3 regions of the Microbispora sp. H10836 genome follow, and region 2 is predicted to be linked to each of the others. Evidence: predicted binding sites of a transcription regulator. Region 2 holds the regulator's gene; each other region holds the start of a gene.
The links. The regulator LexA, encoded in region 2, represses DNA repair genes until DNA is damaged. The targets are predictions, from matches to a motif close to TCGAACANNTGTTCGA.

Region 1 (7,576 bases), on a different contig from region 2:
GGGGCCGCCACCGGTCCTGCCCCGCGCCGTCAGGTGCGGCGGGACGTGGCGGCGACGGCGAGGCCGGCCAGTGCCGCGCGGGCCTCCTCCTCGATCGGCGCGTGGTCGAGGGCGTGCAGCGCGTCGTCGAGATAACGCTTGATCATGTCCTCGCACGCGGCCAGCGCGCCGGTCTCCTCGATCACCGCGCGCAGCCGCCCGACGCCCTCGGCGTCCAGCCCGGGGTCGCCGAGAAGGGACCGTACGACCGCCGCCTGGGCGGGGGTGGCCGAGGCGAGCGCGCGCGCGATCAGGACGGTCCGCTTGCCCTCGCGAAGGTCGTCCCCGGCGGGCTTGCCGGTCTCCGCAGGGTCGCCGAACACGCCGAGGATGTCGTCGCGGAGCTGGAAGGCGATGCCCACCTGCTGGCCGTACTGCACGCAGAGCCGGTCGATCCACGCGTGCCGGGCCCGGGCGGCGAGGACGAGCCCGAGCCGGAGCGGCTGCTCGACCGAGTACTTGCCGCTCTTGTAGAGGGCCACCCGCAGCGCGCTGTCGTAGGTGCTCTCGCCCTGAGCCTGTTCGAGCAGATCGAGATACTGCCCGCACATCAGCTCGGTGAGCATGTGGTCGTGCATCGGCTGCGCGGCGGCGAGCGCCTCTGGTGCCAGGCCGCAGGTGCGCCACATCTCCCCGGACCACACCAGCAGCAGGTTCCCCAGCAGCACGGCCGAACCCTCGCCGAACTGCCGCGCGGAGCCGTGCCAGCCCGCCTCGGTGTGCATCCGCTCGAATCGGCGGTGCGCGGACGGCATGCCCCGGCGCACGTCGCTCGCGTCCATGACGTCGTCGTGGACGAGCGCGCTCGCCTGCAGCAGCTCCAGCGAGGCGGCGGCGGCGTGCAGCCCCGGGTCGTCGCCGCCGCCGGCGGCCCGCCACCCCCAGTGGCAGAAGGCGGGGCGCAGCCGTTTGCCGCCGGCCAGGAAGTCCTCCGCGGCGGTCAGCAGGGCGGCCAGATGAGGGTCACCGAAGTGTGGTCGCTGCCGGTCGAGGAACTCCCGGAGTGCGCGGTCCACCTCCGTACGGATGGAATCGAGCGAGACGGCGGAAGCGGTCATGCTCTGAGAGTAACCGGGGTTGATCCGGACACACATCACCAGATCCCCCTTCAAGTGGGTTAACTCACCCAGTAAGGGAAAACGTCCACATAGCAAGACTGCGACCACCGGGAAAAGTGCGGCGCTGTAACCTCTCCTGTATGGCTCTCGGTCTGCCCTCGCGGCTTCCTGATCGCGTCCCGACGGTCCGCGAACTGCTGGCCGCGGGCGAGCGCTCGTTCTCGTTCGAGTTCTCCCCGCCGAAGACCGACGAGGGGGAGCGCCAGCTGTGGCGGGCCATCCGCGAGCTTGAGGCGCTGCGGCCGACGTTCGTCTCCGTGACCTACGGCGCCGGCGGCTCGACCCGCGACCGCACCGTGAACATCGTCGAGCGGCTGGCGCACGAGACGACGCTGACCCCCGTCGCCCACTTCACCGCGGTCGACCACTCGATCCGCGAGCTGCGCCACCTCGTCGGCCGGTTCGCCGACGCGGGCGTGCGCAACATCCTCGCCGTACGCGGCGACCCGCGCGGGGGCAACCCCCTGGACGAGTGGGTCAAGCACCCGGAGGGCGTGCTGTACGCCGAGGAGCTGGTGCGCCTGATCCGCCAGGCGGGCGACTTCTGCGTGGGGGTGGCCGCATTCCCGTACAAGCACCCCAGGTCGGCGAGCATCGAGTCGGACACCGAGTATTTCGTGCAGAAGTGCCGGGCCGGCGCGGACTACGCGATCACCCAGATGTTCTTCCGGGCGGAGGACTACCTGCGGCTGCGTGACCGCGTGGCGGCCCGTGGGTGTGACACCCCGATCATCCCCGGCATCATGCCCGTCACGCAGATGAGCACGATCGCCCGGTCGGAGCAGCTGTCCGGCGCGCCGTTCCCGCCCGAGGTGGCCGAGCGGTTCGAGGCCGTCGCCGACGACCCGGCAGCGGTTCGCCGCCTCGGGATCGAGCACGCCGTCGAGCTGTGCCAGAAGCTGCTCGACGAGGGCGCGCCCGGCATCCACTTCATCACCTTCAACCGGTCGAGCGCGACCCGCGAGGTGTTCCAGGCGCTGCACAGCGTGCCCGCCGCCGTCGCCGGCTGAGCCGGCCGGTCCGTTCAGCTCTCGCGGGCCCCGAGCTCGGGCAGCGGCAGCCGCACCCCGGCGATGACGTACTCCTCGTATCCGCCGGGGAAGACGAACCGGGTCATCAGGTCGGCGAACCCGACGTCCCGGTAGAGATGCCGGGCCACCGTGGGGGCGTCGTGCGTCGAGAGCACGGCCGTACGCTCCGGGCGGCCCTCGCACAGCGTGTGGATCAGGCGCCGGCCGATCCCCTGGCCCTGGTACTCGGGGCGCACGTGGATCTCGGCGATCTCCAGGGCGTCGCCGAACCAGTCCTCCGCCACCACCGGCCCGGCCCGGTCCTGCAGCGCCCCGCGTACGACGTCGTGCCACCACTGCCCGTGGCCGCCGTGGAAGCCGTACGCGAAGCCGGCGACGCCGCCGGGAGCCTGCGCGTCCTCGGCGAGCATGCAGTCGAAGTCGGGATAGGTGGAGTGGTTACGCATGATCGCCATGCGCCCCGCGAGCTGGTCCGACGGCGGGCGCATGGCGACCGTGTAAATCTCCAGAACGGTGTCCAGCACCGCCCTGAACCGGTCGGGCCCCACCCGTCGCAGTTGGATCACTCGTCGCACATTAGCAAAACGTCGCCGGGCCGGTCCGGCAGGCGTCACTCCACCTCGGCGGCCGTGCCCCCGGTGATGCGCAGCAACTCCTCGTAGGACGTGGGGAAGACCGTGTGGGGGTGCCCCGCGGCGGCCCACACCACGCTGTGCTTGCCCAGCCAGGTGTCCACGAGCGTCCGTACGGGCGCGGGGTGCCCGACCGGGGCGACGCCGCCGATGGGCTGCCCGGTGTGCTCGCGGACGAACTCCGGCGTGGCCCGCCGCACCTTCGCCGCGCCGACGAGCCGCGCGATCAGGTCGGTGTTCACGCGGTGGGCACCGCTGGTGAGCACCAGCAGCGGCGCGCCGTCCGCGTCGAAGATCAGGCTGTTCGCGATCGCGCCCACCTCGCAGCCGAGCCGGGCCGCCGCCGTGGCGGCGGTCGGGGCGGCCTCGTCCAGCACGACGACCTCGCCCGCCACCTCGTGGGCCCGCAGGGCCTCCTGGACTCGGACGACGTTCGGATGCAACTTTTCTGCCACGCGGTCACTCTAAACGGATTGCCAGGACATACGCCGCCGATTATGGCCACTTAAGATCAAGCGGCTCACAATCGGACCGTAAGGTGGGTCCTTTGATCGGGAATCGGGCTTATGAGGGGTTGGTCATGATGAGGGGTCGACGGCGACTGGCCGCGGCCACGCTCGTCGCGGTGGGAGCCGTGACGTTCGCGGCGGCCGGCGTCACCGGCACGGCGCAGGCGCGCACCGCCGCGCCCGCGGGAGCGGTGACCACGGCGACCGTGCCGCCAGCGTTACCGGCGCTCCCGGCGCGCGCCGCCGCCTATCCGCCGTTCACCGCGCCGGGCAAGACGCTCAGGCTCGGCGCCAAGGGCTCGGCCGTGAAGGCGCTGCAGTCCCGGCTCAAGGAGCTCGGATACATGCCCGGCGCGGCCGACGGCCGGTACGGCGGGGCCACGCTGACGGCGGTCTGGGCGTTCCAGAAGGTGCAGGGGATCAAGCCGACCAGCACGATCGCCGCCCGCACCTGGAGGGCGCTGGAGAACCCCCGCGCGCCCAGGGTCCTGGTGCCCCGGGGCAAGCCGACGCGCGTCGAGGTGGACCTGACCAGACAGGTGATGGTTCTGTACCGGGGCGGCGCGCCGGTGATGATCAGCCACATCTCCAGCGGCAGCGGCATCCCCTACACCGAGTACGCCACCTGGAACGGCAAGCGGCAGCGGTTCTCCGGCAGCGCCCGCACGCCGACCGGCGACTACACGACCACCTGGCGGGTCAAGGGCTGGCACCGGTCCTACCTCGGGCAGCTCTACAACCCGATCTTCTTCAACGGCGGCATCGCGCTCCACGGCGCCCTGTCGGTGCCGCTCTACCCGGCGTCGCACGGCTGCGTGCGGCTGCCCATGAACGTGGCCGAGGTCCTGCCGGGCATGCTCGGCAGGGGCGTCCCGGTGCACGTCAGGGGTGCCTTCAGGCGCTAGTGCCCCTCCCGCCAACCTTTGCCCCGTCGCGTCGCCCAGAGCGGCACCTCGCTGCGTTGTCGTCGTCGCTCGTAGCTCCGCTACGAGCTCCTCCTCCGCCTTGCGATGCACCACTCTGGCCACCGCTCCGTCCGGGCAAACTTTGGCGGTCGCGGCACCAGTTCCACCCCCGGAGGGGCTCCGCGCGAGGTGCTCGCGCGGGGCCCCTCCGCCGTCTCGTGCCCACGTTTGCGCCACACTCCTCGAACACGTATTCGTTGACAGCCTTGACAGTGGACATGATCGAATCTATGTTCGATGGAGTGGGCGTGGGACTCGCGGCTCGCGCCCACCCCGTTGGAATCGTGCCTTCGTCGTCGGCGGAGACGGATGCGGCACGGCCCGCGGCGTGGGCCGGACGGGGAGAGGGGAAGCTCCTCGTCCGGCCGCCCACGGGAGCCTGAGAAAGCGTCGGGCGATCTCGAGCGGTTCACGGGATCTCCCGGCCGGCGAAATTGTCGGTGCGATCTGCGACTGTGAGATCACCGGCGACCTTCGCCGGAGTGCCACGACTCAAGGAGGCGGGCATGACTGAGGAGAACGACGATCAGAAGAGCGGGCCCCGGCTCTCGCAGGCGGTTCTGGCACACCTCGCGGACGCCAGAGCATGCCTCGCGGACGCCACCGTCGGGCCCACCCCCGCGGACCGCTACGTGTCGGCCCACCTGGCGGCCCTCCGTGCGGCCGCCGGGATCCTCGCGGCGCGTCCGCGGCCGATGGACGGCCGCAGGCGGCGCCTGCGCAGCGCCTGGGAGCTGCTGCCGGAGGCCGAGCCCAAGCTCGCGGACTGGGCGGCCTACTTCGCGGTGAGCGCGACCAAGCGTGCGGCGGCCGAGGCCGGCATGGTCCGCGCCGTCACGCAGAACGACGCGGAAGAGATCATAGCGGAGGCGGACAGGTTCGTCGGCGAGGTCGAGTCGATCCTCGGTCTGCCCGGCCGCCCCACCCTGCCCATGGCCGGCTGACCACCGATCCCGGCACGGCGCGGATCGGCAGGGTCGCCACCATGCCGAGCACCGTCGCCAGACCTGGCCGGCTCGCTGCGGCCAGGCGTGCCGCAGGGGAGGACGAGCGGCGCGGCCGCGTCCGATGACCGGCCGCCGCGCGGTGTCTCAGGTCCGCTCCTGCCGTGGGCGGGCCGCGGGTGCTCAGACGGGGTCGCGCTCCAGGGGGCAGCTCATGCACCGGGGCCCGCCGCGTCCGCGGCCGAGCTCGCTGCCGCGGATCGGGATGACCTCGATGCCGTGCCTGCGCAGGTGGTTGTTGGTCGTGGTGTTGCGTTCGTAGGCGACGACCACACCCGGCTCCAGTGCCAGCACGTTGCAGCCGTCGTCCCACTGCTCGCGCTCGGCCGCGTGCACGTCCTGCGTCGGCGTGAGGACCTTGATGTCGTCCAGGCCGAGGGCCCGCGCGATCGCCTTGTGCATGTCCTCCGGCGGGTGGTCGGTGACCTTCAGCTCCTTGTCGGTGTCGCCCGGCTCCACCGTGTACGAGGGAAGCATGCCGAGCCCGGCGTACTTGGTGAACACGCCCACGTCGACGTTGGTCATCACGGTGTCGAGGTGCATGAACGCACGGGTCTTGGGCAGGTCGAGCGCCACGATGCGGGTCGCCGACCCCGCCCGGAACAGGTTGGTGGCCAGCATCTCGACCGCCTGCGGCTGGGTGCGCTCGCTCACCCCGACGAGCACGACGCCGCCGCCGAGCACCAGGACGTCGCCGCCCTCGATGGTGGCCGGGGCCATGCGCACGCCCTCGTACCAGACGTTGAACCCGCCGTCGTCCGGGTTGCCGTAGCCCGCGGCGAACAGCGGATGCCAGCGATAGACGGCCTCGTAGTTGACGGTCTCCCGCCTGCGCGCCTTCTTGCGCATCGCGTTGATCGACACCCCGTCGTACACCCAGCAGGAGGTGTCGCGGGCGAACAGGTGGTTGGGCAGCGGCGGGAGGACGAAGTCGTCCATCGCCAGGGTGTGGAAGGTGATGGAGCCCGGGTCGCAGCCCAGCTCCATGATCTCGCGCTTGGTGATCCCGCCGGTCAGCAGCGGTGCGAGCGCGTCGGCGTCGAGTGAGTCGAGCGTGTTGCGGATCGCGTCGGCGGTCAGCGGGCCGAACCAGTGCTCGTCGACGCTGCCGTCGAGGATGTGCTTGCGCGCGTCGGGGATCTCGATCACCTCGCGCAGGAGGTCGCCGAGGTGGTGCACCGTGACGCCGCGCCCGGCGAGCACGTCGCACCACTCGCGGTGCTCCTCCAGCGCGCGGTGCACCCAGAGCACGTCGTCGAACAGCAGGCCGTCCTTGTTGCCCGGGGTGAGCCGCTTGAGCGCGAGTTCGGGTATGTCGACCAGGACGCGGCGAAGCCTGCCCACCTCGGAGCCCACGTAAAACGTCATGTCCTGCACTATCCCCGCGTGGCGGGAATCACTCGTACCGGCGGCTCCCCGGTGCGGTGGCGCCGTCTGAGCCACACGCGGCAGGGCGTGATTCGTGCACCGTGACGGGGAGCCGCGTACGAGCCGGGCAGGAGGTCAGAAGGACTCGACGGCGCGGCGGGCCTCCGCGTCGAGCACACCCCAGTGGATGAACTCCTCGGTCAGCTCGACCGGCGACTTGTCGTAGATGACCGCGAGCGAGCGCAGGTCCTCCTGCCGGATGGACAGCACCTTGCCGTTGTAGTCGCCACGCTGGCTCTGGATCGTCGCGGCGTAACGCGCCAGCGGGCCGGCCTTGTCCTTCGGCAGCTGCGACAGGCGCTCCAGGTCGATGACCAGCTTGGGCGCGGGCGCGAGCGGACTGGGGGCGGCTCCGCCGGGAAGAAGCTCCGACACCGGCACTCCGTAGAAATCCGCGAGCTCGGCGAGCTTCTGCACGGTCACCGCGCGGTCGCCCCGCTCATAGGAGCCCACGACGACGGCCTTCCACCGTCCGCGGGACTTCTCTTCCACACCGTGCAGGGACAACCCCTGCTGGGTCCGGATGGCGCGCAGGCGCGCGCCCAGCGACTTGGCGTAGTCAGACGGCATCGTGTGGCCCCCGGCTTTCTATGTCTCTTCTCACTTGATTGTGCGCCCTTGTCCTAAGCGTTCCGAACACCGGGGCTGGTGCCTGTGACCGGCACCTTCGGTGACCGCTGCGTCGGGTTTTACCCAGGAAGGTCGCGTGTTGTGGTTACGGACAGTGACGGTAAAGCCGACACTCCCAAAGGTCAAGCTGATTGGAAAAAAGAGCGTCAAACAGTGCTCTCCCCGAAATCCCCGACACCCGGCGCGATGCGGCTTCCGATCCCCGATACGTAACCGGCAC
Region 2 (7,576 bases):
CGCGATCCCCGGCGTCGTCAGGGCCTGCTCGGCGCCGATCTGGCCCGGGACGAGAACGGGGTGTGGCGGATCAGCCGCGTTCTGCCGGGGGAGTCCTCCGACCACGAGGCGCGCTCGCCGCTGCTCGCGCCCGGCGTCGCCGTCCGGGAGGGCGACGCGATCGTGGCCGTGGGCGGGCGCCCGGTCGACCCGGTCCGCGGGCCGCTGGCACTGCTGTCCGGTACGGCGGGGCGGCCGGTGGAGCTGACCGTCCAGCCCGGCTCCGGCGGCGAGACCCGCAGGGTCGTCGTCACGCCCATCGCCGACGAGACGCAGCTGCGCTACCACGACTGGGTGGCCGGGCGGCGGGCGTTCGTGCGTGAGGCGTCGGGCGGGCGGCTCGGCTACCTGCACGTGCCGGACATGATGTCGGCCGGGTGGGCGCAGTTCCACCGGGATCTGCATGCCGAGATGGGCTTCGACGGGCTCGTCGTGGACGTGCGTGACAACGGCGGCGGACACGTGTCCGAGCTGGTGCTGGAGAAGCTGCAGCGGCGGGTGACCGGGTGGTCGCTGGCCCGGGGGTACGAGCCGGCGCGCTACCCGGAGGACGCGCCCCGCGGGCCCGTCGTTGCCGTTACCGACGAGTTCGCCGGGTCGGACGGGGACATCGTCAGCGCCGGGATCAAGAACCGCGGCATCGGGCCGCTCGTGGGCACGCGGACCTGGGGCGGCGTGATCGGCATCGACTCGCGGTACTCGCTCGTGGACGGGACCGTCGTCACGCAGCCGCGGTACTCGTTCTGGCTGGAAGGCGAGGGGTGGGGCGTCGAGAACCACGGCGTCGACCCGGACGTCGAGGTCGTCATGACCCCGCAGGACCTGGTGGCCGGGCGGGATCCGCAGCTGGCGCGGGCGGTGGAGCTGGCCCTGGCGGCGCTGGAGGAGAGGCCTCCGGCGACCCCGCCGGAGGTGCCGCCGCTGCGGTGACCCCCGGGGACGTTGACGATCGGTCGGCCTAGCGGACAAAATTACGCCCGAGCCACAAACAAGTCATAGAGAAGTAGGCGTGCGGTCAGGGCATGCCGCGACCACCACCGCTCCGGCGGTGGTCTGGGGTGCGCGCCTGACCGTATGGCTCACCGTCGGCGTGCGCCCCGCGTGGGAGGCACGTCTTGTACAGACGCATTATCGGCGGGCTGGCGACCGCCGCCGCGATGGCGGCGACCGTTCTCGTCGTCACCGGTACGCCGGCGAACGCCGCAGGAACGGGCACCGGCTACCTGCACACCAGCGGAAACAAGATCGTCGACAGCACCGGCGCCACGGTCCGGCTGACCGGCATCAACTGGTTCGGCATGGAGACCGACAACAAGACCTTCCACGGGCTGTGGGCGAACAACCCGTGGCGGAGCCAGATCGACCTCATGGCGAACCTGGGCTACAACACCCTGCGGGTGCCGTTCTCCGACGACGCGCTGAAGCCGGGCGCGCAGGCGACGAGCGTCAACACCGCCTCCAACCCCGACCTGATCGGCCTGTCGCCGCTGCAGATCCTCGACAAGGTCGTGGACTACGCGGGCCAGAAGGGCATGCGCATCATCCTCGACCGGCACCGGCCGACCAGCGCGGGCCAGACCGCGCTGTGGTACACCTCCGGAGTCCCCGAGTCGACCTGGATCACCAACTGGAAGTCGCTGGCCCAGCACTACGCCGGCAACCCCACCGTCATCGGGGCGGACCTGCACAACGAGCCGCACGCCGACGGCACCAACCCGAACGCCACCGGCTCCTGCTGGGGCTGCGGCGACCAGTCGCGTGACTGGCGCCTGGCGGCCGAGCGGGCGGGCAACGCGATCCTGTCCGTGCAGCCCAACTGGCTGATCTTCGTGGAGGGCGTGAGCTGCCCGAGCGGCGGCCTGTCCAACATCTGGGACAACGACACCAGCAACGACGAGGACTGCGGCTGGTGGGGCGGCAACCTCACCAAGGCCGGCCAGTTCCCCGTACGGCTGAACGTGGCCAACCGGCTCGTCTACTCGCCGCACGAGTACGCCACATCGGTCTTCCACCAGAACTGGTTCGACGACCCGAACTACCCGGCCAACATGCCGGCCATCTGGGACAAGTACTGGGGATACCTGTACAAGCAGAACATCGCCCCGATCATGGTCGGCGAGTTCGGCACCACGCTGGCCAGCAACATCGACAAGGTCTGGCTCCAGGAGCTCATGAAGTACATGGGCACCGGAGTGAACGGCATGTCCTTCACCTACTGGTCGTGGAACCCCAACTCGGGTGACACGGGCGGCATCCTGAAGGACGACTGGGCCACGGTCGACCAGGCCAAGCAGAGCATCATCTCGCCGTACCTCATCCCGCCGGTGGGCGACAACCCGCCGGTGTCGCCCTCGCCGCGCGTCTCGCCGAGCGTGTCGCCGCCTGTGTCCCCGTCCGCGTCCCCCTCGGTGTCGCCCTCGGTGTCGCCGTCGTCTCCGGGTGGCAAGACCTGCACCGCCACGTACAAGGTCGCCAACCAGTACCCCGGCGGCTTCCAGGGCGAGGTCACGGTGAAGGCCGGTTCCTCGGCCATCTCGGGCTGGACCGTGAAGTGGGCCTTCCCGAACGGCCAGAGCATCAGCCAGCTGTGGAACGGCACGCTCAGCGCGAGCGGCGCCAACGTCACGGTGACGAACCTGTCCTACAACGGCGCGCTCGGGGCCGGGGCCTCGACCATGTTCGGCTTCAACGGCGGCTGGTCCGGCAGCAACGGCGTTCCGTCCTCGGTGAGCTGCACGGCGAGCTGAGCGGGCGGGTCACGTCAGCGCGGCGGCGATCCTGGACAGGATCTCCTCCAGGATCGCCTCCGATGTCGCGAAGTTGAGGCGGGCGAAGGTGTCGCCGCCTCCGTAGTTCGGGCCCGGGTTGAGTTTGACCCGGGCCTCCCGCTCCAGGAAACGCGCCGCGTCGGGCACGCCGAAGTCGAGCCATGCGAGATAGGTGGCCTCGGGCATGCGGTAGCCGACCGACGGGAGCCGCTCGGCGATGCGCCTGCGGTTGCGGTCCAGGATCGCCAGCACCTCCTCCAGCCACGCGTCGCCGTGCCGCCACGCGGCCACCGTGGCCTCCACGCCGAGGACACTGGGCGCCCCGTAGATGTGGGCGGGCTGGCGGCCGAGCGCGTCCCTGACGTCCTTCGCACCGATGTGGGCCACCGAGCAGTGCAGGCCGCCCATGTTGAAGGCCTTGCTGGCGGAGGTCAGCGTGACCGTGCGCTCGGGGAGGACCGTGGCGAACGGGATGTGGCGGGCCGGGGCGTACGTCAGGTCGGCGTGGATCTCGTCGGCGATCACGAGCGTGCCGTGCCGGTCGGCGTACGCGGCGACCGCCTCGAGCTCCTCACGGGTGAACGAGCGGCCCGACGGGTTCTGCGGGTTGACCAGCAGGAGCACCCGGACGGGCTCGCCCGGGACCTCGAACCTGCCGTCGGCCGTCAGCGGCATGGGCACCAGGCGGCGGTTCATCCCGGTGATGGTGGCGAGGAAGGGGTCGTAGGCCGGAACGTGCAGCGCCACGGCGTCGCCGGGGTCGGTCATGACGTGCAGCAGCACCTGGAGGGCCTGGTTGAGGTCGGTGTAGGACCGCACGCGGGCCGGATCGGCTCGCCAGCCGTACCGCGCCTCCATGCGCTCGGCGAACGCCTCCGCCAGGGGCCCGGCGGTCGGCTCGTCCAGCCAGGCGGGATAGCCGAGATCTGTCGCGGCGCGTCTCGCGATGGCCTCCGTGACCGCCTCGGGCACAGGGAAGTCCATGTCGGCGACCCAGGCGGGGATGACGCCGGACGCGGCGTGGGCCCATTTGATTCCGTCACGGCGGCGGGCCGCATCCAGGGACAGCGAGTCGAGTTTCATCCGACTCACCCTAATTGCCGATTAGCGACTACCGGAAAGGCGGTCGTCGCGCCCCGCGGTGCTGGGTGCCGCGGGGCGCGACGCGGCTACAGCTTGCGCAGGACGGCCGTGACCTTGCCGAGCACGGTTGCCTCGTCACCGGGGATCGGCTCGTAGTTCGGGTTGTGGGGCACCAGCCACACGTGCCCGTCCTTGCGCTTGAACGTCTTCACGGTGGCCTCGCCGTCGATCATGGCGGCCACGATGTCGCCGTTGTCGGCGACCGGCTGCTGCCGCACCACGACCCAGTCGCCGTCGGCGATGGCGGCCTCGATCATCGAGTCGCCGGAGACCTGGAGCAGGAACAGCGTGCCCTCGCCCACGAGCTGCTTGGGCAGCGCGAACACGTCCTCGATGCTCTGCTCGGCGAGGATGGGACCACCGGCGGCGATGCGGCCGACCAGCGGCACGTACGCGGCCGTCGGCCGGTTGAACCCGGCCTCCTCCTCGGTGGTGGCGTCCGGATCCACCCACAGCACCGGCTCTCCGGGCAGCCGGACCTCCAGGGCGCGGGGGCGGTGCGGGTCACGCCGGAGGTAGCCCTTACGCTGGAGCGCCGTGAGCTGGTGCGACACGCTGGAGGTGCTCGTCAGCTGTACTGCCTCCCCGATCTCCCGCATGGACGGCGGATAGCCGCGCTGCTGGACCGAGTCGCGGATCACCTCGAGGATCTTCCGCTGCCTGGGGGTGAGGCCAAGCGAGTCGCGCCTGCGAACCGCGAGGTCGCTGACGCCATCCGCTTGCTCACTACGGTCACCCACGATGCCACCTCTCAATCCGTGTTCCTCATGTCGCACAGAGCGACCGTACCGCGATTCAAGATCACCGTCAAACAATTGTTCGATATCCAGCGAAATCGCCGATCTCGCCGTCCACATCATCGTACGGGAGTTCGATCGATCCCGTGTTCGATTTACCCGATCTTCCAGGGTCGATGTACGTCCAGGTCAGAGCCTTGCGGAAATCGCGGAGGAAAAGCGCCGTAAAGGGTCTGTCTCGCGGCCGGCGGGGCAGGTGATGCGGCCGTGACCAGAGGTGCGACACGCGCGCCGAACAGGCACTTCCCCTCCCGGGGCCGCTTCGACTTGCGTTCAAGGTCGGGCACTTCTACGGTTGGACCACAACATCTAGTAGTCACACCGGTGTAAGTTCACCACACCTTGTGTTCGGGATGGGCGTTCAGGGAGGCGATGGAGTGCACTGTCCGTTCTGTCGCAACCCGGACACGCGGGTCGTGGACAGCCGCGCCGCCGAGGACGGGGCGGCGATCCGTCGCCGGCGCACCTGTCCCGAATGCGGGCGCAGGTTCACCACCCAGGAGACGGTGCTGCTGATGGTGAGCAAGCGCAGCGGGGTCACCGAGCCGTTCTCCCGGGAGAAGGTCGTCGCCGGCGTGCGGCGGGCCTGCCAGGGACGCCCGGTCAGCGAGGACTCCCTCGCCCAGCTCGGGCAGCGGGTCGAGGAGAGCATCCGGGGCACCGGCGCGGCCGAGATCGCCTCCCACGAGGTGGGCCTGGCCATCCTCGGTCCGCTCCGCGACCTCGACGAGGTGGCGTACCTGCGCTTCGCGTCGGTCTACCGCAGCTTCGAGACGCTGGCGGACTTCGAGGCGGAGATCGAGCGGCTCCGCGCGGCCCACGGCCCGGAGGGCGAGGAGTAGGCGCCTTCCGGGGGACCGGGACGAGGCGGGCGGCGGCGCGCGACGGCGCGGCGCGACGATGTGGTTGTAACGAGCGTGGTCCGGAGGAGGGGCTCCATCGGGCCCTGGGAGGGGGAAGTCATGACGGAGACCGTGAGCGGCACCGTATCGGGTACGGGGGGCCGGGGGGGCAAGCGCCCGCGCAAGGGCCTGAAGATGAAGCGCGTCTTCACCACCCCGGGCGTCCACCCGTACGACGAGGTCCGCTGGGAGCGGCGCGACGTCGTGATGACGAACTGGCGGGACGGCTCGGTCAACTTCGAGCAGCACGGCGTCGAGTTCCCCGACTTCTGGTCGGTCAACGCGGCCAACATCGTCACCACCAAGTACTTCCGCGGGGCGGTGGGCACCCCGCAGCGCGAGTCGAGTCTCAAGCAGCTCGTCGACCGGGTGGTGGGCGTCTACACCAGGACCGGTGTCGAGCACGGCTACTTCGCCTCCGAGGAGGACGCCGAGATCTTCGACCACGAGCTCAAGCACGCGCTGATCCACCAGATCTTCAGCTTCAACTCGCCGGTGTGGTTCAACGTCGGCACCCGCTCGCCCCAGCAGGTGAGCGCCTGCTTCATCCTCGCCGTGGACGACACGATGGAGTCGATCCTCGACTGGTACAAGGAAGAAGGCGTCATCTTCAAGGGCGGCTCGGGCTCCGGGGTCAACCTCTCCCGCATCCGCTCGTCCAAGGAACTGCTGTCCAGCGGTGGCACGGCCAGCGGCCCGGTCTCCTTCATGCGCGGCGCCGACGCGTCCGCCGGCACCATCAAGTCGGGCGGCGCCACCCGCAGGGCGGCCAAGATGGTCGTCCTCGACGTGGACCACCCCGACATCGAGGAGTTCATCGAGACCAAGGCGCGCGAGGAGGACAAGGTCCGCGCGCTGCGCGACGCCGGGTTCGACATGGACCTCGGCGGCAAGGACATCGTGTCCGTCCAGTACCAGAACGCCAACAACTCGGTGCGGGTCTCCGACGAGTTCATGCGGTCCGTCGAGGCCGGCGGGCAGTTCGGCCTGCGGGCCCGGCTGACCGGCGAGGTCATCGAGGAGGTCGAGGCCCGCTCGCTGTTCCGCAAGATGGCCCAGGCCGCCTGGGAGTGCGCCGACCCCGGCGTGCAGTACGACGACACGATCAACGACTGGCACACCTGCCCCGAGACCGGGCGCATCACGGCCAGCAACCCCTGCTCGGAGTACGTCCACCTGGACAACTCCTCGTGCAACCTCGCGTCGATCAACCTGCTGAAGTTCCTGCGCGACGACGACAGCTTCGACGTCGCGAACTTCGTCAAGGTCACCGAGCTGATCATCACCGCGATGGACATCTCGATCACCTTCGCCGACTTCCCGACGCAGAAGATCGCCGAGACCACCCGGGCGTACCGCCAGCTCGGCATCGGCTACGCCAACCTGGGCGCGCTGCTGATGGCGACCGGCCACGCGTACGACTCCGACGGCGGCCGGGCCGTCGCGGCCGGGATCACCTCGCTGATGACCGCCGTGTCCTACCGCCGCTCGGCCGAGATGGCCGGGATCGTCGGGCCGTACGACGGCTACCAGCGCAACGCCGAGCCGCACAAGCGGGTCATGCGCAAGCACGCCGCGGCCAACGACGACCTGCGCACGCTCGAGGACATGGACAGGGCCCTGCACGCCGAGGCCACCCGGCAGTGGCAGGAGTGCCTGCGGCTCGGCGAGAAGAACGGCTACCGCAACGCCCAGGCGTCGCTGCTCGCCCCGACCGGCACCATCGGCCTGATGATGGACTGCGACACCACCGGCATCGAGCCCGACCTGGCGCTGGTCAAGTTCAAGAAGCTCGTCGGCGGCGGCTCGATGCAGATCGTCAACCAGACGATCCCGCGGGCGCTGCGCCGGCTCGGCTACCTCGAGGAGCAGGTCGAGGCCATCGTCGAGTACATCGCCGAGCACGGCCACGTCGTGGACGCCCCCG
Region 3 (7,576 bases), on a different contig from region 2:
CACCAGCCAGGTCTTCCCCGAGCGGTTGACGTCGAGGGGCAGGACGTCCACCCCGCACCGGCGGGCCTCGTCGAGGATGACCCGGCTCGGGTACATGCCGGGATCGTGGGTGAGCACGCCCGCGAGGAACGCGGCGGTGTGGTGCCGCTTCAGCCAGGCCGACTGGTAGGTGGGCAGCGCGAACGCCGCCGCGTGGGCCTTGCAGAACCCGAACCCGCCGAACGCGTCGAGCACCTTCCACGCCTGGTCCACGACGTCAGGCGCGTAACCGTTCTCCCTGGCGAGCGGCACGAACCAGGCGCGTACGGCGGCACGGCCCTCCGGCGTCCCGAGTGCGCGGCGGGCCCGGTCGGCCTCCGACAGTCCCGACCCGGTCATGACGTCGATGACCTTCATGACCTGCTCGTGGAAGACGACCACCCCGTTGGTCTCCGTGAGCGCCTCGCGCAGCGACTCGTGCGGGTAGCGCGGCTCGCGGAAGCCGTGCCTGGTCTCCAGGTAGGGCGTGACCATGTCGGAGTTGACCGGTCCCGGGCGGAACAGCGAGATGTCCACGATCAGGTCGTGCATCGTGCGCGGCTCCAGCTTGGCGACCAGCTCGCGCTGTCCCGGCGACTCGATCTGGAAGCAGCCGATCGTGCGGCTGAGCCGGATCATGTCGTAGGTGTCGGTGTCGTCGCGTGGCACGGCGTCCAGGTCGATCTTCCGGTTTTCGACCCGTTCGACCTCCTGGATGGCGTAGGCGAGCGCCGACTGCATGCGCACCCCGAGCACGTCGAGCTTGAGCAGCCCCGCCTCCTCGACGTCGTCCTTGTCGAACTGCGACATCGGGAACTCCAGCAGGCTGCGCTCGACCGGCGTGCGGTCGCGCAGCGTGGAGTTGCCGATCAGCACGCCGCAGGGGTGCAGCGCGATGTGCCGGGGCAGCCCGTCGAGCCGCTCGGCCAGGCGGAACACGGTCTCCAGCGACCGGTCGTTCAGCCCGCTGTCGCGCAGCTCCGGCAGGTCGGACAGCGCGGCCCTGATCTGCCTGGCCCGCACCTGCGGGAACGCCTTGGCGATGACGTCGATCTCGTGCGGCGGCAGGCCCATGGCGGCGCCGACGTCCCTGATCGCGCTGCGGGCGCGGTAGGTCTCCATCATCGACACGCAGGCCACCCGGTCCTCGCCGTACCGGTCGAGGATGGCGCGGTAGCAGTCGAGGCGGCGGGCCGACTCCACGTCGATGTCGATGTCGGGCAGGCCCTTGCGGCCCTCCGACAGGAAGCGCTCCATCAGCAGGCCGTGTTCGAGCGGGTTCACCTCGCCGATGCCGATCAGGTAGTTGACCAGGCTGCCCGCCCCCGAGCCGCGGATCGCGCACCGCACGCCCATCGCCCGGATCATGTCGGTGATGCCGACGACCGCGGTGAAGTATCCCGACAGCCGCTTCCGCTCGATGATCCCGAGCTCGGCCGCCAGGCGGTCGCGGGCCTCCGCCGAGCGGTCCAGGCCCCGCCGGGCCAGCCCCTCCTCGCACCGGCGGCGCAGCAGGGGGACCGGGTCCTCGCCGACCTCCGGCAGGTGCAGCCGGGGCCGTTCGGGTTCGAGCAGGGGCACGATCTCGACGGGGTCGAGCACGCACCGGTCGGCCACGCGGCGCGTCTCGGCCAGCAGCCGCCCGGCCCGGCCGGGATCGCCGCCGCAGATCCGCGCGGCCACCCGCGCCATCTCGGCGCCGTCCTTCAGGTACGCGTGGGCCGTGGGGTCGTCCAGATGCCGCCCGTCGAGGGGCACCAGCTTGCGCGCCGCGTCGAGCACGTTGCCGACCTGGTGGTCGGCGGCGTCCAGGTAGCGGACCGCGTTGGTCAGCACGACCGGCACGCCCATCGAGTCGGCCAGCCCGATCATGCGGGCGGCGGTGTTCGCGTCGCGGTAGCCGTACAGGTCGGACACCTCGACGACCAGGTCGGGGACCACCGCGCGCCAGGCGGCCAGCAGGGCGCGGGCCTGGTCGTCGCGCCGCTCGGCCACCGCGCGGCCGACCCCGGAGCGGGGTCCGAGCAGCACGGTCAGCCGCGGCTCCCCGTCCGGGCCGGTCGCGTGCTCGGCCACCATCCCCGGCGTGACGCGCGGCTCGCCGCGCTCCCCCGCGTGGTGGGCGGCGGTGACCAGGCGGCACAGCGCGGCCCAGCCGTGCGAGCGCGCGAGCACGACGACCCGCGCCGGCTCGGCCGCCGTCCCCCGGCCGTGTCCCGCGCGGTGGCCGTGTCCCGCGCGGTGGCCGTGTCCCGCGCGGTGGCCGGGTCCGGTGCGGTGGCCGGACGGCAGGCCGCCGCCGAACAGGTCGTCCGGCACGGAGCTCTCGCCGAGGGCCAGGTCGACGCCGGCGACCGGGCGGACACCCCGCTCGTGGCACGCGATGACGTGCTTGATCGCGCCGTAGAGGCCGTCGCGGTCGGTCAGCGCCAGCGTGTCCATGCCGTGCTCGGCGGCCCGCCGGACGAGGGCGGCGGGGAACGCGGTGCCGTACCGCATCGAGAAGGCGGACGCCACGTGCAGGTGGGCGAAGGCTTGCGTCACGGGCGCGCCCCCGTCCGTCCCCCGGTCCGTCCTCCAGCGGCCCGTCCCCCGGTCGTCGTGGGTGGCTGGAGCGTTCCCATCAGTCCCAGGCCCTCAGCAGGAGCCATCCGCCGCTGGCGGTGTCGAAGCGCAGTTCATAGGTCCCGACCTCCTTGCCGGCCGCGGCCCCCACTCGCCAGAAGCGCCGCTCGCCGGGATCGGCGTCCGAGGTCTTCCACCACTCCCTGGCGACCACCCAGTGGTCCTGGATCTCGCGGACGGTGTAGAGCCGGTCACGCCAGACGAACTGAGCAGGGTGCCCGTCCCGGACCCACACCTCGATCGGATCGCCGTAAAGTCTGCTCAAGACTCCTTCTCCCTGTGGCTTTCTGGCCACCCGGGGGAAGACGGGCGGATGATTCGGACGGAATCGCCGCTACTTCGAACATACGTTCCCAGGAGGGGGAACGCAAGTCGGCCCGACCCGTTCGCGGGAGCGAAAGCCCAGGAAGCGCGTCCGGCGGATCACTCGCCGAGCCAGATCCCACCGCCTCGGTAGGGCGGTTCCTCTCGTTCGGTCGAGTCCGTCACCGTCGCCCAGAGGCGCGCCGTCCCCGGCTCCCTGACGACGGCCGTCAGCTGGGTGTGCCCGAGCGGGCCCACGGGAAACGTCCCGTGCGTCCACTGGCCGCCCGACAGGTGACCGACCGTCGTGTTCCACTCGTTCTTCGCGTAGAACAGCCAGAACCCGCCCCGGCCGTCGGCCTCCAGCCGCAGGTGAGGATCGAGCGCGGGCTCGCCCGGCAGGCTGTAGCTCCACCGTCCGTTCTCCCGCCGCAGCAACAGCGTGCTGCCGCAGTAGGTCACGTCCTCCTCCTCGGTGCCGCAGACCCAGGCGACCCAGCCGACGGCCGCCACCCGGCCCGACTCGTCCATCGCGAGGTCGACGAGCTCGGAGAGCTGGTTCCGGTGCAGGGCGGGGACCGCGGGAAGCGGGACCGTGCTCCAGGACCAGCCGTTCCACCGGGCCACGGCGGCCCGGCCGCGGCTGGAACCGGCCGCCCAGACCTCGCCGCCGGGCAGGCCGTCCACGTCCTTGGCGACCAGCGGCGGCCGCGCCTCGCGCCAGGCCCTGCCGTCCCAGCGCCGCAGGTCCGCCCGGGAGCCCCAGGCTCCCTCGGCTCCCCCGGCGCCGTCCAGGAAGTTCGCGTTCACGATCGCCCAGACGTCGCCGGGAGCCGCCGCGTGCACCCGCTTCAGGTCAGCGCCCGGGCCGGGCGCCGCGGTCCATTCCCGCCCGTTCCAGTGCGCGGCGTTCTCCCCGCCGAACAGCCACACGTCGCGGTCGGAGTACGCGACCACGGCTCTCGGCTCGGGCACCGTCGGCGGGGCCGCGACCTCGTGCCACCGCCCGCCGTCCCCGCGCAGCAGCAGCGGCGCCTTCGTCTCGGACCCGCAGGGGTGGGACACCCGCGTGCCGGCCGCCCACACGGTCCCCTCGCGGGTCACGGCCAGGCCCCCGAGGCGGTCGCGGTAGTCGTAGTACGCGGTCCGCCACCCGCCGCTCCGCCCGCCTTCCCCGCCCGGCTCCGGCGTCGGCGACCCCGTCAGGCAGGAGGGCGACGGGCGCTCCGGCGCGGCGAGCGCGCTCACGGCGTCGGACTCGTTCCAGGTCTCGAGATCGCGGGGCGTGGTCGACGCGCACGCCGCCGGCAGAACCATCGCGGCCAGCGCCGCCGTCACCCGCAGAATCCGCGTCCGCATATCCATAGGACGTGGCGGCCGGTCATCCGGTTCTGCCGGAACTCCAGGCCCAGGCCCAGCGGGCTCAACCGGCGTGTTCCGCGTAGGCGGCCGGGCGGCGGCCCGTATCCGGGCGCTTACCATCTATCTCGGCCGGAACTCCCTGAGCGGGATCAGCGCACTCTGGAGCCGACATGCCCTACCGAACCATGCGTATCGACCTCAACTCCGACCTCGGTGAGGGCTTCGGCCAGTGGAGGATCGGCGACGACGAGGCGCTGCTGTCGATCGTCACGAGCGCCAACGTCGCCTGCGGATTCCACGCGGGAGATCCGGTGATCATGCGGCGCACCTGCGAGACCGCGGCCGCGCGCGGGGTGGTGATCGGCGCGCAGGTCGGCTACCGCGACCTGGCGGGCTTCGGGCGGCGGTTCGTCGACGTGCCGCCCGCCGAACTCGCCGACGACGTCATCTACCAGATCGGGGCGCTGGACGCCTTCGCGCGGGTGGCGGGCACCAGGGTCAGGTACGTCAAGCCGCACGGCGCGCTCTACAACGCGATCGTGCACCACGAGGCGCAGGCCGCCGCGGTGGTCGCGGCCGTGCGCGCCTATGATCCCGGCCTGCCCGTGCTCGGCCTGCCCGGCTCGGTGTGGCTGCGGCAGGCCGGCCAGGCCGGGCTCACCACGGTCTCCGAGTGCTTCGCGGACCGCGCCTACACCCCCGAGGGCGCGCTGGTGCCGCGCGACGTGCCCGGCGCCGTCCTGCACGACCCCGCCCTGGTCGCCGAGCGCTGCGTGCGCATGGCCATGGGCGAGCCGGTCGAGGCCGTCGACGGGACACCGCTCACCGTCACGGCCGACTCGATCTGCGTTCACGGCGACAGCCCCGGCGCCGTCGCCATGGCCCTGGAGGTCCGTGACGCGCTCAAGGCGAGCGGCATCGGCCTGGCGCCGTTCGTCGAGGAGGACCTGTGAACGCACGACTGCACCGTTGCGGCGAGCACGCGGTCCTGGTCGAGCTCGACCGTCTCGAGGAGGTCGTCGCGCTCTACGACGCCCTCGTGGCCGACTCCCCGCCGGGAGTCGTCGACATCGTCCCCGCGGCGCGGACGGTGCTCGTCCGGTTCGAGCCGCCGGCGCGCCACGCCGTGGTGGAGTCCGCCGTCCTGGCCGTACGGCCCGCGGGAGGCCGCCGTACGACGACCGAGGAGGTGGTGATCCCGGTGGTGTACGACGGCGACGACCTCGCCGACGTGGCCACGCTGACCGGGCTGACCGAACGCGAGGTCGTGGCGGTGCACACCGGGACACCCTGGACCGTCGCCTTCTGCGGGTTCGCCCCCGGCTTCGGATACCTGATCGGCGGCGACCCCCGGCTCTCCGTGCCGCGGCGGCCGGAGGCGCGTGTGCGCGTGCCCACCGGAGCCGTGGGGCTCGCCGGGGAGTTCAGCGGGGTCTACCCGCGCGAGTCGCCGGGCGGGTGGCAGCTGATCGGGCGCACCGAGACCGTGGTGTGGGACATCGCGGCCGACCCGCCCGCCCTGCTGCGCCCGGGGGTCCGGGTACGGTTCGCGGAGGCCCTGTGAGTACGGAGGCCCTGTGAGTGAGGCGACTGTGAGCGCCGGTGGGAGCGAACCTCGGCGGGCGCTGGTGGTGCTGGCTCCCGGTCCCCTCACCACCGTGCAGGACCTCGGGCGGCGCCGGCACAGCCATCTCGGCGTCGGGCGTTCCGGCGCCGCCGACCGCGGCGCGCTGCGGCTGGCCAACCGCCTGCTGGCCAATCCCGAGGACGCGGCCTGCCTGGAGGTCACGCTGGGCGGGCTGAAGGTGCGCGCCACCGGCGATCTGCTCGTGGCGCTCACCGGCGCGCCCTGCCCCGCCACCGTCACCGACGCCGAGGGGCGCACCCGCGGCATCGGGCACGCGTCGGTCGAGCGCCTCCCGGACGGGGCCACGCTCCGTCTCGGCGTGCCGTCCCGCGGGCTGCGGACCTATCTCGCGGTCCGCGGCGGCGTCGACGTCCCTGAGGTGCTGGGGTCGCGGGCCACCGACCTGCTCTCGGGGCTCGGCCCGGAACGTCCCGCCCCAGGATCGGTGCTGCCGGTCGGGCCCGCGCCGGCGGAGTTCCCCGTGGCCGATCTCGCGCCGGTGCCCGGGCCCGGGTCCGGCGTGCTCACGCTGGGCGTGATGCCGGGGCCACGCCACGACTGGTTCAGGCCCGGGGCGCTGGCGGCCCTGTGCGCCGAGCCGTACGAGGTCACCGCGCACAGCGACCGCGTCGGCATGCGGCTGCGCGGGCCTCGCCTGGAACGCACGCGCGAAGGAGAGCTGCCGAGCGAGGGGATGGTCCCCGGCGCACTGCAGGTGCCGCCGTCCGGCCAGCCGACACTCTTCCTCGCCGATCACCCCGTCACCGGCGGATATCCCGTCATAGCGGTGCTGCACGACGCCGACGTTGACCGGGCGGCGCAGGCCCGCCCCGGGCAGCGCGTCCGTTTCCAGGTGACGGGCGCCGGACCGCCCACCGGCCCGGGGAGGCCGTGATGGAACTCGATCCCGCACGTCTGACCCCCCGCGAGGCGCGGGAGCTGTTCCGGGGAGGGCTGGTCACGCCCACCTCCGGCTGGGCCGCGGGGTGGACGCAGGCCAACCTGATCGCGCTACCGAGGGACAGGGCGTACGACTTCCTGCTGTTCGCGCAGCGCAATCCGCGCCCCTGCCCCGTTCTCGCCGTGACCGAGCCGGGCGAGCCGTTCGCGTCGATCTTCGACGGCGACCTGCGCACCGATCTGCCCGCCTACCGCGTCTACCGGGACGGCGAGCAGGTCGCCGAGGTCACCGATGTGACGTCCTACTGGCGCGACGACCTGGTGGGTTTCCTGATCGGCTGCAGTTTCACGTTCGAGGCCGCGTTGCTGGAGGCCGGCGTCCCGGTCCGCCACATCGAGGCGGGGACGAACGTGCCGATGTACCTGACCGACCGGCCGTGCGTCCCGGCGGGCGAGCTTTCCGGGCCGCTCGTGGTGTCGATGCGCCCGATCCCCGCCGAGCTGGTGCCGGCCGCGGTCCGGGTCACCTCGCGCTATCCGGCCGTGCACGGCGCACCGGTGCACGTCGGCGACCCCGCCGCGCTGGGCATCGCCGACCTCGGCGAGCCGGACTTCGGCGACCCGGTCGAGGTGCGCGCCGGCGAACTGCCGGTCTTCTGGGCCTGCGGGGTGACGCCGCAGGCCGCGGTGATGCGGTCGCGTCCGCCGTTCGCGATCGGCCACGCGCCCGGCCACATGGCG

Region 1: HHX30_RS01645 (SAV_6107 family HEPN domain-containing protein) is a predicted target of LexA. The motif match lies at 4,517-4,532, and genes of this name have one in related genera.
Region 3: HHX30_RS34520 (DUF6504 family protein) is a predicted target of LexA. The motif match lies at 2,983-2,998, and genes of this name have one in related genera.

The regions. Positions count from the first base shown of each region.
Region 1 is NZ_JABBWU010000001.1:357,586-365,161, reverse strand. It holds gene HHX30_RS01670 (polyprenyl synthetase family protein) at 30-1,097, opposite strand; gene metF (methylenetetrahydrofolate reductase [NAD(P)H]) at 1,238-2,167, shown strand; gene HHX30_RS01660 (GNAT family N-acetyltransferase) at 2,182-2,754, opposite strand; gene HHX30_RS01655 (YbaK/EbsC family protein) at 2,799-3,275, opposite strand; gene HHX30_RS01650 (L,D-transpeptidase family protein) at 3,401-4,234, shown strand; gene HHX30_RS01645 (SAV_6107 family HEPN domain-containing protein) at 4,801-5,238, shown strand; gene HHX30_RS01640 (arginine deiminase) at 5,422-6,666, opposite strand; gene HHX30_RS01635 (transcriptional regulator) at 6,802-7,296, opposite strand.
Region 2 is NZ_JABBWU010000015.1:122,473-130,048, reverse strand. It holds gene HHX30_RS26300 (S41 family peptidase) at 1-969, shown strand, start outside; gene HHX30_RS41970 (cellulase family glycosylhydrolase) at 1,155-2,786, shown strand; gene HHX30_RS26290 (MalY/PatB family protein) at 2,796-3,890, opposite strand; gene lexA (transcriptional repressor LexA) at 3,977-4,693, opposite strand; gene nrdR (transcriptional regulator NrdR) at 5,125-5,589, shown strand; gene HHX30_RS26275 (vitamin B12-dependent ribonucleotide reductase) at 5,710-7,576, shown strand, end outside.
Region 3 is NZ_JABBWU010000026.1:23,830-31,405, reverse strand. It holds gene HHX30_RS34525 (DNA polymerase III subunit alpha) at 1-2,562, opposite strand, end outside; gene HHX30_RS34520 (DUF6504 family protein) at 2,642-2,908, opposite strand; gene HHX30_RS34515 (hypothetical protein) at 3,067-4,305, opposite strand; gene HHX30_RS34510 (LamB/YcsF family protein) at 4,494-5,261, shown strand; gene HHX30_RS34505 (allophanate hydrolase subunit 1) at 5,258-5,872, shown strand; gene HHX30_RS34500 (biotin-dependent carboxyltransferase family protein) at 5,886-6,830, shown strand; gene HHX30_RS34495 (putative hydro-lyase) at 6,830-7,576, shown strand, end outside.